DNA from 2 places in the uncultured Acetatifactor sp. genome. Region 2 is predicted to be linked to the other one. Evidence: riboswitches for the same ligand, from Rfam matches in the RefSeq annotation. Region 2 holds a riboswitch; the other holds the start of a gene.

Evidence for each region. Region 2 has a riboswitch for FMN ahead of Q2B33_RS09210 (ECF transporter S component). Riboswitches for the same ligand answer to the same signal wherever they lie in the genome.
Region 1: linked by a shared signal. The riboswitch ahead of Q2B33_RS04365 (ECF transporter S component) and the one ahead of Q2B33_RS09210 (ECF transporter S component) in region 2 are both predicted to bind FMN.

What each region holds. Positions count from the first base shown of each region.
Region 1 covers NZ_CAPDXS010000016.1:24,961-29,550, forward strand. The annotation lists gene Q2B33_RS04350 (ZIP family metal transporter) at 1-112, opposite strand, end outside; gene Q2B33_RS04355 (hypothetical protein) at 454-657, shown strand; gene Q2B33_RS04360 (YbaK/EbsC family protein) at 698-1,174, shown strand; gene Q2B33_RS04365 (ECF transporter S component) at 1,171-1,830, opposite strand; FMN riboswitch at 1,988-2,138, opposite strand; gene Q2B33_RS04370 (Hsp20/alpha crystallin family protein) at 2,474-2,926, shown strand; gene Q2B33_RS04375 (DnaJ C-terminal domain-containing protein) at 3,097-4,089, shown strand.
Region 2 covers NZ_CAPDXS010000042.1:5,376-9,965, reverse strand. The annotation lists gene Q2B33_RS09215 (ABC transporter ATP-binding protein) at 1-875, shown strand, start outside; FMN riboswitch at 1,085-1,265, shown strand; gene Q2B33_RS09210 (ECF transporter S component) at 1,448-2,215, shown strand; gene Q2B33_RS09205 (YcxB family protein) at 2,339-2,815, shown strand; gene tsaE (tRNA (adenosine(37)-N6)-threonylcarbamoyltransferase complex ATPase subunit type 1 TsaE) at 2,995-3,453, shown strand; gene tsaB (tRNA (adenosine(37)-N6)-threonylcarbamoyltransferase complex dimerization subunit type 1 TsaB) at 3,492-4,208, shown strand; gene rimI (ribosomal protein S18-alanine N-acetyltransferase) at 4,446-4,590, shown strand, end outside.

The sequences.
Region 1 (4,590 bases), on a different contig from region 2:
GGGATCTCTGCACCGCCGGGGGAAGCGCGCTCCGCATGACGAACACGCAGGCAGCGCCCAGGACAGTTCCGAGAAAGGGAAGCAGGATTCCCTGTAAAGTTTCGAATGGCATTGTGTGACCTCCGTTTCTATACTTTAGTTAGTGATAACTAACCAAAGCCATTATATGATAAGATCGAAACCATGTCAATATAATACTGTTCACGGCTTCGCCGCTCACAGCAACATGATGCATACACAACAGAATTAAAAGGCAGAATTCTATTGTCCTGAAGTGGGCAGAGTACGCTCATTTTGGCGCGCGAAACACTTCGCGGAGGCACCTGTGAACAGGAACGCCGTCGATACAGATTCGAAAAAACGCTCTAATATACATTGTAAACCCCGGACAAATATTTTATAATCAAGTATGGCAATTTACAAAATTTGCAGAATTCCCGGAGGAGGGCTGTTATGAAAGAAACGGAAAGAAATGCGGTATGTATCCTTGTATTGTACCTTGTCTTATGGTATGTGGGCGCCATGTTCAGCTTTTTCCCTTTTATCGCAAACAATCTGGCAATCGCTGCCGTGGGGTTTGCGGGGCTTTTGATTGTCGCCGCAATCGTGATATGCACCTGCTGGATCATTGAGACGATCCAAAAGACGGCGAAATAATATCGAGATACAAAACCAGACTACATTTTGGAGGAACAGCATGGCAATCGAGAAAGTAAAAGCATATCTCAGAAACTACGGCATGGAAGAGAGGGTCCTGGAACTGGACATGTCCAGCGCCACCGTGGAGCTGGCGGCCCAGGCCCTGCACTGCCAGCCTGAGAGGATCGCGAAGACACTCTCCTTCCTGGTGGAGGGCCGCGCGGTGCTGGTGGTGGCCGCCGGGGACGCGAAAATCGACAATGCCAAGTACAAGGCGAAGTTCGCCGCCAAGGCCAAGATGCTCTCGCCCCAGGAGGCGGAGGCCATGGTGGGCCATGCCGTGGGCGGCGTATGTCCCTTTGCGGTGAACCCGGGCGTGGCGGTATACCTGGACGTGTCCCTGAAGCGCTTCGAGACGGTATTCCCCGCCTGCGGCAGCTCCAACAGCGCCATAGAGCTCACCATCCCGGAGCTGGAGGAATGCTCCGGCCACGCGGGATGGGTGGATGTGTGCAAGGGATACCAGGCCCCCTAAAAAGCGCCTCGCAGGGAGAGGAACAACAGGAGACAGCTTGCCAGGAGGAACAGGGCAGTCAGGAATGCCCCGGGACGGAACCGCATTTTTCCGGCAGGTTCCGAAGCGGGGAGGGCCTCCGCCAGATGGGAGCGCCGCAGAGCAGTGACTACGGGCTTGTATAAAAGCAGTGCGATCCCCGCGTTCAGTCCCCCTTTGATCACATTAAAGGGCAGGAAGGCCGGAAGCAGCAGCTGCGCCACCGCCTCCCTGGAATACCCCATGTACACCGGAGCAACCAGGTAATTCCAGAGCATCATCACCGCCACCTGGCAGCCCCATCCGCCAAGCAGCCCTCCCAGGGCGCTGGACAGCCTGCGCCTTTTCCCATAGACATAGGCGGCGGGGCAGGCGAAGGCGCAGCTGGAGATGACGTTCATCAGGCAGCCCCAGAAGCCGGTGCTGCTGACGGTGAACATCTCCGTGACGGACACGATGACGCTGATGGCCAGGGCGGTCAAGGGGCTGAAGAGCAGCCCGCCGATGACGATGACGACGTCCTTGGGATCGTACTTCAGGAACAGGATCAGCGGGACGCGGCCAAAGACGGTGGCGATGTAGGCCAGCGTGCACAGCAGGCCCAGGGTGGTCAGTTTCTTAGTGCTTGTGTGTTTCATATGGATACCTCCTGAAATGTAATGACACCTGAAAGCGGCGAAAGGCCTTTCAGGTGTCATTTTTTTCGTTTCAGGTGCATCGAAATTGCCTACAGAGCAGTTCACAGGCGGACAAAAAAGAGTGCAGACAAAAGCCAGATACCATCTGGCCATTCCGACACACCTTCTTTAATCCGGACTATACCGTCGGTTCCGGAATTTCACCGAACCCCGCGCATGTGCGCCCGCGGACTATCACCGCCGATCGGGAATTCTTGCTTCTCAGACCACAGACATCCGAGAAGAGTCACCCTGCCCTGAAGACATTCCTGCTATTCAGTTGTTGAAAGGATTATAGCACGGGTGGCATGGCATGGTCAACAACATTTTGCGGGAGGACAGAACCCATTGAAAAGCTTCTCATATTCTATAATGATTCCGGGAAAGATAAAGCCTGTACAGTTCACAGAATCTTCACAGAAATTGTTAGCACTCCCTCTTGACGAGTGCTAAAATAAGTGTTATAGTACGAATAGAACAAGGGAACAGAGAAAACGAAAGGCAGGAGCCGATCGGATCCCGGGTTCAAAGGAACCGGCGCTTCACAAAGCCAGGACAGCGCCGGAGGATAGCAAAGTGCAGATGCAGAAAGGAGACATGACTTATGATGATGCCCAGTATTTTCAGAGATAATTTGTTCGACAGCTTTATGGAGGATTTCGCGTTTCCATCATTCCCTGACATCGACAGGACGCTGTACGGCAAGCACGCCAGGAACCTGATGAAGACTGATGTGAAGGAGACGGAGGGCGGCTACGAGGTGGACATCGACCTGCCGGGCTTCAAAAAGGACGAGATTCAGATGGAGCTTGTGAACGGCAACCTCACCGTCAGCGCCGCCAAGGGATTGAACAAGGACGAGAAGGATGAGAAGGGGACTTATGTCAGGCGCGAACGCTACGCCGGGAGCATGAGCCGCAGCTTCTACGTAGGGGAGCATGTGACCGAGGAGGACATCCACCCCAAGTACGAGAACGGCATCCTGACCTTCCATATCCCCAAGGAGGAGAAGAAGGCAGTGGAGGAGAAGAAGCATTACATCTCCATCGAGGGATAATGTTTTGCACAGGCCGCCAGGATACCCCGCAGGAGACGCTGCGGGGTGTCTTGCTGTACGGGCCGCTGGACACCTGCCTGCCCATTCCCCAGCGGGGCAGGCGCAGGCGGCATGTGGGCCGGAGGCCGTGCAGGGGAACCGGAGGCTGACGCGGAGACGGGAGGAATAAGATGGCAGCGAAAAGAGATTACTACGCGGTGCTGGGAGTGGAGCGCGGCGCGGACGACAAGACCATAAAGAAAGCATATCGGAAGCTGGCGAAAAAATACCACCCGGATACCAGCGCAGGCGACGCCCGGGCGGAAGAGAAATTCAAAGAGGCCACCCAGGCCTACGAAATCCTGAGCGACCCCGAGAAGCGCAGGCTCTACGACCGGTTCGGCCATGCCGCCTTCGACGGCAGCGGGGCGCAGGATGCCGGTTCCCGGGGAAATCCGTTTGAAGACATGTATGGCTTCGGAGGCTCCGGTGCCTGCGGAGGGCAGGAGGCCCGCCGGGCTTACGGCAGCGGGGACAGAGGCGGATACCGCTATGAATACCGCTTCGGAAGCGACGGCATGGACGATATCCTGAAGAGCATGTTCGGCGAAGACCTCGGGGAGGGGTTCGGAAGGGGCGGCGCGGACCTGCGGGCGGAGATTTCCGTCAGCTTTGAGGAGGCGGCCTTCGGGTGCGAGAAGACCCTCCGCCTGGACACGGGGGAGGGGGCGGGCCGGCAGTCCCTGCGTGTGCGGATTCCTGCGGGGATCGATGACGGGAAGAGCATACGCCTGAGAGGAAAAGGCGCCCGGGGAAGAGGCGGCAGCCCAGGAGACCTGCTGCTGAAAGTGAACGTGGGGAAGAAGCCGGGCTTTGAGCGGCAGGGCCTGGATGTGTACACGGTGGCGAACATCCCCTTCTCCACGGCCGTGCTGGGCGGCGAGGCGGCGGTGCAGACCCTTTCCGGGAAGGTGCTCTGCAAGATTCGGGAGGGTACCCAGTCCGGCACCAAGATCCGGCTGAAGGGAAAGGGGATCGTCTCCATGAAAGACCCGAAGGTCCGCGGCGATCAATACGTGACCGTGCAGATTCAGGTTCCGGAGCATCTGAGCGGGGAGGCGAAACGGAAGCTTGGGGAATTCCAGGCGGCATGTGAGGGCAGGGCATACCACAGAGCGGGCTGAGCGGCGCGGCCCGCAGCCCGTCCATGGGCTTGTGCGAAAACGGGGCAATGCCCTATAATTAGCAGAATAAACGGCAGAAAACAGCTTGAATTCGCAAAATAGATACCTCAAAAAATAATTTCAAAAAAATAATTAAAAATTTCAAAAAAGTATTGACAAATATGGAATCAGGGCTTATAATGAAATCACAATAAAGAGAGAGGAAAAACAAAATCTTCCATTAAAAAAACTAAATAAACAGCAAAGGTTCCAGACAGAAGGTGCAGGACACGAAAAAAGTAGCGGATATCTGAAGCGGAATTTGCCAGAACGTTACAGTGCATGGAGTACAGGAAAAGCGTGGAAAGCACAAAAAGGTGAAATGGAAGAGAAAGAAAAAACTGAATAAGGAGGTATGGTCCATTGGACGAAGCGAATTGAGCGGGCGTATTGATTGGAAAGAATCGATACGCCCGCTCGCTGTGCCTTTACGGACTGGCATTCCCGCTATCCCCTTACAGA
Region 2 (4,590 bases):
CGGAGGTGGACGAGGGCTACGTGGAGCTGGTGAACGCCGTGCGGGGCGCGGACGGCGAGCTGAGGGAGAGCAGGGAGCGCACGGGGCTCTGGGCCTGGAAGCATTACCACAAGGCGGACAATACCACCACCTACGTGGAGCTCACCGGGGACGTGGTGTTCGACGGCGTGGACTTCGGCTACAATGACGACAAGATGATCCTCCACGACATCGTGCTCCATGCCAAGCCCGGCCAGAAGATTGCCTTCGTAGGGGCCACCGGCGCGGGCAAGACCACCATCACCAACCTGATCAACCGGTTCTACGATATTCAGGACGGAAAGATACGGTACGACAATATCAACGTGAACAAGATCAAAAAGGCGGATTTGCGGCGCTCCCTGGGAATCGTGCTCCAGGACACCCACCTGTTCACCGGCACCGTCATGGAGAACATCCGCTACGGCAAGATGGACGCCACGGACTCCGAGGTGAAGAAGGCCGCGGTGCTGGCCAATGCCCACGGGTTCATCGTAAGGCTCCCGGACGGCTATGACACCATGCTCCACGGGGACGGGGCCAACTTAAGCCAGGGCCAGAGGCAGCTCCTCGCCATCGCCAGGGCCGCCATCGCGGATCCCCCGGTACTGATCCTGGACGAGGCCACCAGCTCCATCGACACCAGGACGGAGAAGCTGGTGCAGCAGGGCATGGACGCGCTGATGAAGGGACGGACGAACTTCGTCATCGCCCACAGGCTCTCCACGGTACGCAACAGCGACTGCATCATCGTCCTGGAGCAGGGCCGCATCATCGAGCGGGGCACCCACGATGAGCTCATGGAGCAGAAGGGGAAGTATTACCAGCTCTATACCGGGAACGCGGTGGCCTCTTAAGGTCTCCTAATAGCTTCCTCTTTCTTTTGGCGGACACTTTTTCAAAAATATCCGAAGTTTTTAGATTGACAATGCCGGGAAACGGGATTATAATGATTTCTGTCAAATCAAATACCCTGCTGCAAGCAACAGGGTATTTGACCCTCGCGGCATTCGCCAACTGGCCGTGCAAGCACGGCCGCTTGACTCATTGCTCGCGGGAATAAAAGAAAATTCTTCGGGGTCGGGTGACCTCTGCGGGATGCGGATGCATGTCCCGCAGGCGGAATTCCCTACTGGCGGTACAGTCCGCGACCCGTGACAGGCGAAGGGCAAAGCGCCCAGGCCCGCCACGGCTGATTCGGTGAAAGTCCGGAACCAACAGTAAAGTCTGGATGAAAGAAGAAGTATCTGTCACAGGTTTATTTCAGGCGGCATGTCCTGGCTGCAGCAGGCTGCCCTGGAAGTACATCCTGTGCACAGAGGTATGGAAACCCGCCCCGAATCGTCACGGTTCGGGGCTTTTTCATGCGCAGGCCCGCGCAGAGGAGAATTTTCCAAAACAATCTTTAGAAAAGTGGAGGAAAAGTAAAATGAACGAACTGTTCCAAAATGTGGCGGAGAACGCCATGTATGTCCTGAGCTTCTTTATGATCATCATGCTGGTATTCATCGCGGCGCTGCTGCTGGAGAAGGCCGCCGGGAAAAAGAACGGTGTGACAGGGCCGGTCTTCACCACCAGGAAGCTGGCCATGATCGGCATGTTCTCTGCCATCGCCATGATCCTGCATCTGTTCGACTTCCCGCTGCCCTTCGCCCCCGGCTTCTACAAGCTGGACTTCAGCGAGCTGCCCATTCTGGTGGGAGCTTTCGCCTTCGGCCCGGCGGCAGGGGTGATGATGGAGTTCATCAAGATCCTGCTGAAGCTCTTCATCAAGGGGACTTCCACAGCCTTTGTGGGCGACCTGGCAAACTTCGTCATCGGCTGCAGCTTCATCCTGCCCGCCTCCGCCATCTATGCCTTCCATAAGAGCAGGAAGACGGCGATTGCGGCCTGCGCCGTCGGCACCGCCATCCTCACCGTGTTCGGCACCGCCTTCAACGCCGTCTATCTCCTTCCGGCGTTCTCCAAGCTCTACGGCATGCCCCTGGAGAGCCTGCTGGAGATGGGCAGCGCCGTGAACCCCCTGGCGGAGGGAGGCATCATCAGCTTCGTGGTGGCCTGCGTGGCGCCTCTGAACCTGATCAAGGGAGCCGGCGTGTCCCTGGTGACGCTGCTGATCTACAAACCCCTGAGCCCCATCATCAAAGCCGGACAGGATACGGCTGAGATCCGCCGCATTGAGGGAAGGCTGCAGTAAAATTTCTTGCTTTTTTCGGATTTTTAGAGTAAAATGACAGATGGACACAAAAGCACCTGCTCTGTGGGTGCTTTTTCGTGGAATAAAATGCGACAGGCCGATTTCGGGCGGCAGGGGAGAAGTATGCTGGAACTGACCATCAAGATAGAAGCAGGGGATTTATACGACTACATGCTGCGGCATTCCTACAACAGCCCGGCGGGCATCCTGGGCAGCGCTTTCGGCGGGGTTCTGATTCTGTTCGCCCTGGCCACGAAGCAGTGGATCTTCATCGTTCTGGGGCTGGTGATGCTGCTCTATCTGCCATGGACGCTTTTTTTGAGGAGCAGGAGCCAGATCCTCTCCAATGCCGCATTCCAAGAGCCGCTTCACTATACTTTGGACGACGAGGGACTGACCATCTCCCAGGGGGATGCCCAGGAGAAGATGGCATGGGAATACATGCACAAGGCGGTGTCCACCAGCCGGAGCATCATCCTCTACACCTCGCCCGTCAATGGGACGATCTTCCCCAGGCGCCAGTTGGGAGACCGGCAGGCGGCGGTGATCGAGATGATTTCCACTCATATGCCCCCGGCCAAGGTGAAGATACGCGCCTGAGGCTTTCGGGACAGCAGGGAAGCGGGAGACAGGCCGCGGGACGGCGGAGCACAGAGGGACAGGGCACGGGCTGGAAATAAACTGCAGGGCGGAAGCGGGCGGGCACGATGCCGCACGTCCACGCAGGCCACGGCTTCGGACAGACAGGGAAGCGAATGGATATAGACGTAAAAAAGATAATGGAAGAATTTGATACGGATAAGACGGCGGTTCTGGAGTCCCGATCCGCAGCGGACACGGCCGCGCTGGGGCAGCGTCTGGGAGAGATATGCGCGCCGGGGCAGGTCTATACCCTGACCGGGGACCTGGGGGTGGGCAAGACCGTGTTCACCCAGGGATTCGCCAGAGGCCTGGGCGTGGAAGGCCCGGTGAACAGCCCTACCTTTACGATATTGCAGGTATATGAGGACGGCAGGATGCCATTCTACCATTTCGACGTCTACCGCATCGCGGATGTGGAGGAGATGGAGGAGATCGGCTATGAGGACTGCTTTTACGGGGAGGGAGTCTGCCTCATAGAATGGGCCAATCTGATAGAGGAGATTCTGCCGGAGGATTCCATACAGGTGACCATAGAAAAGGATCTGGAAAAAGGCTTCGACTATAGACGCATCCATGTGAAAAGATTTTCCAAGTGATTGGATGTGCTGTTAGAGGACATAGCGGGAAGGAAGATATGAAGATATTAGGGATGGACAGTTCCGGCCTGGTGGCCAGCGTAGCCATCGTGGAGGACGATGCATTGGTGGCGGAATACACCACGAATCATAAGAAGACGCATTCCCAGACCCTCTTGCCCATGCTGGAGGAGCTGCGGGACATGGTGGAGCTGGACATGGACACCATCGATGCCATAGCCATAGCCTCCGGCCCCGGCTCCTTCACGGGGCTGCGCATCGGCTCCGCCACCGCCAAGGGGCTGGGCCTTGCTTTGGGGAAGCCTCTGGTGGAGGTGCCCACCCTGGAGGGGCTGGCATGGAACCTCTGGGGGACGGACAGGCTGGTCTGCCCTCTGATGGATGCCAGGCGGAACCAGGTATACGCCGCGGCCTGCGAATTCCTGCCGGAGGGGGAGGGCTTTGGGCTGCACACGGTCATTCCCCAGACTCCGATCGACATAGAAGAGCTGCTGGAGAAGCTCACGGCCCTGGGCAGGCCCGTGACTTTCCTGGGGGACGGGGTTCCCGTCTACAGGGAAGCCGTCCGGGCGCACTGCGGCGTGCCCTACGCGCTGGCACCGGCAGGCAGCAACAGGCAGCGGGCGGCCTCCATAGCGGCGCTGGGAGCAGTGTATTTCAAGCAGGGCAGGATCGTGCCCGCCGCGGCGCACAGCCCCGTATATCTGCGCAAAAGCCAGGCGGAGCAGGAGGCGGGGCGCAGACAGCAGTCATAAATCCTGGATTCATGCCGATATATACTCCAGACCGCCAGGATTTACAGTGGAGTCTTCGGGAAAGTATTTGGCTGGCGGTCTGCAGTCGGGTTGCACTGCAAATTTATACTGCTTAACGATTTCACTTGCCGTGAAACCAGACTGCATAACGCTGACTGGTTCATTCGCATGATTACATTAGGCAGCATTCAGCGTTATGCAGTATAACCGGTGTGCAGTATAGATAGTGGAGTGTTTATGCAGATTGAGATAAGAGAATTGCGGGAGGCGGACATCCGGGCCCTGGCGGATATCGAGGCGCAGACCTTTTCCATGCCCTGGTCGGCCCGGTCCTTCCGGATCCTCCTGGAGAATCCTTACTGCTTTTATTTCGTGGCGCTTG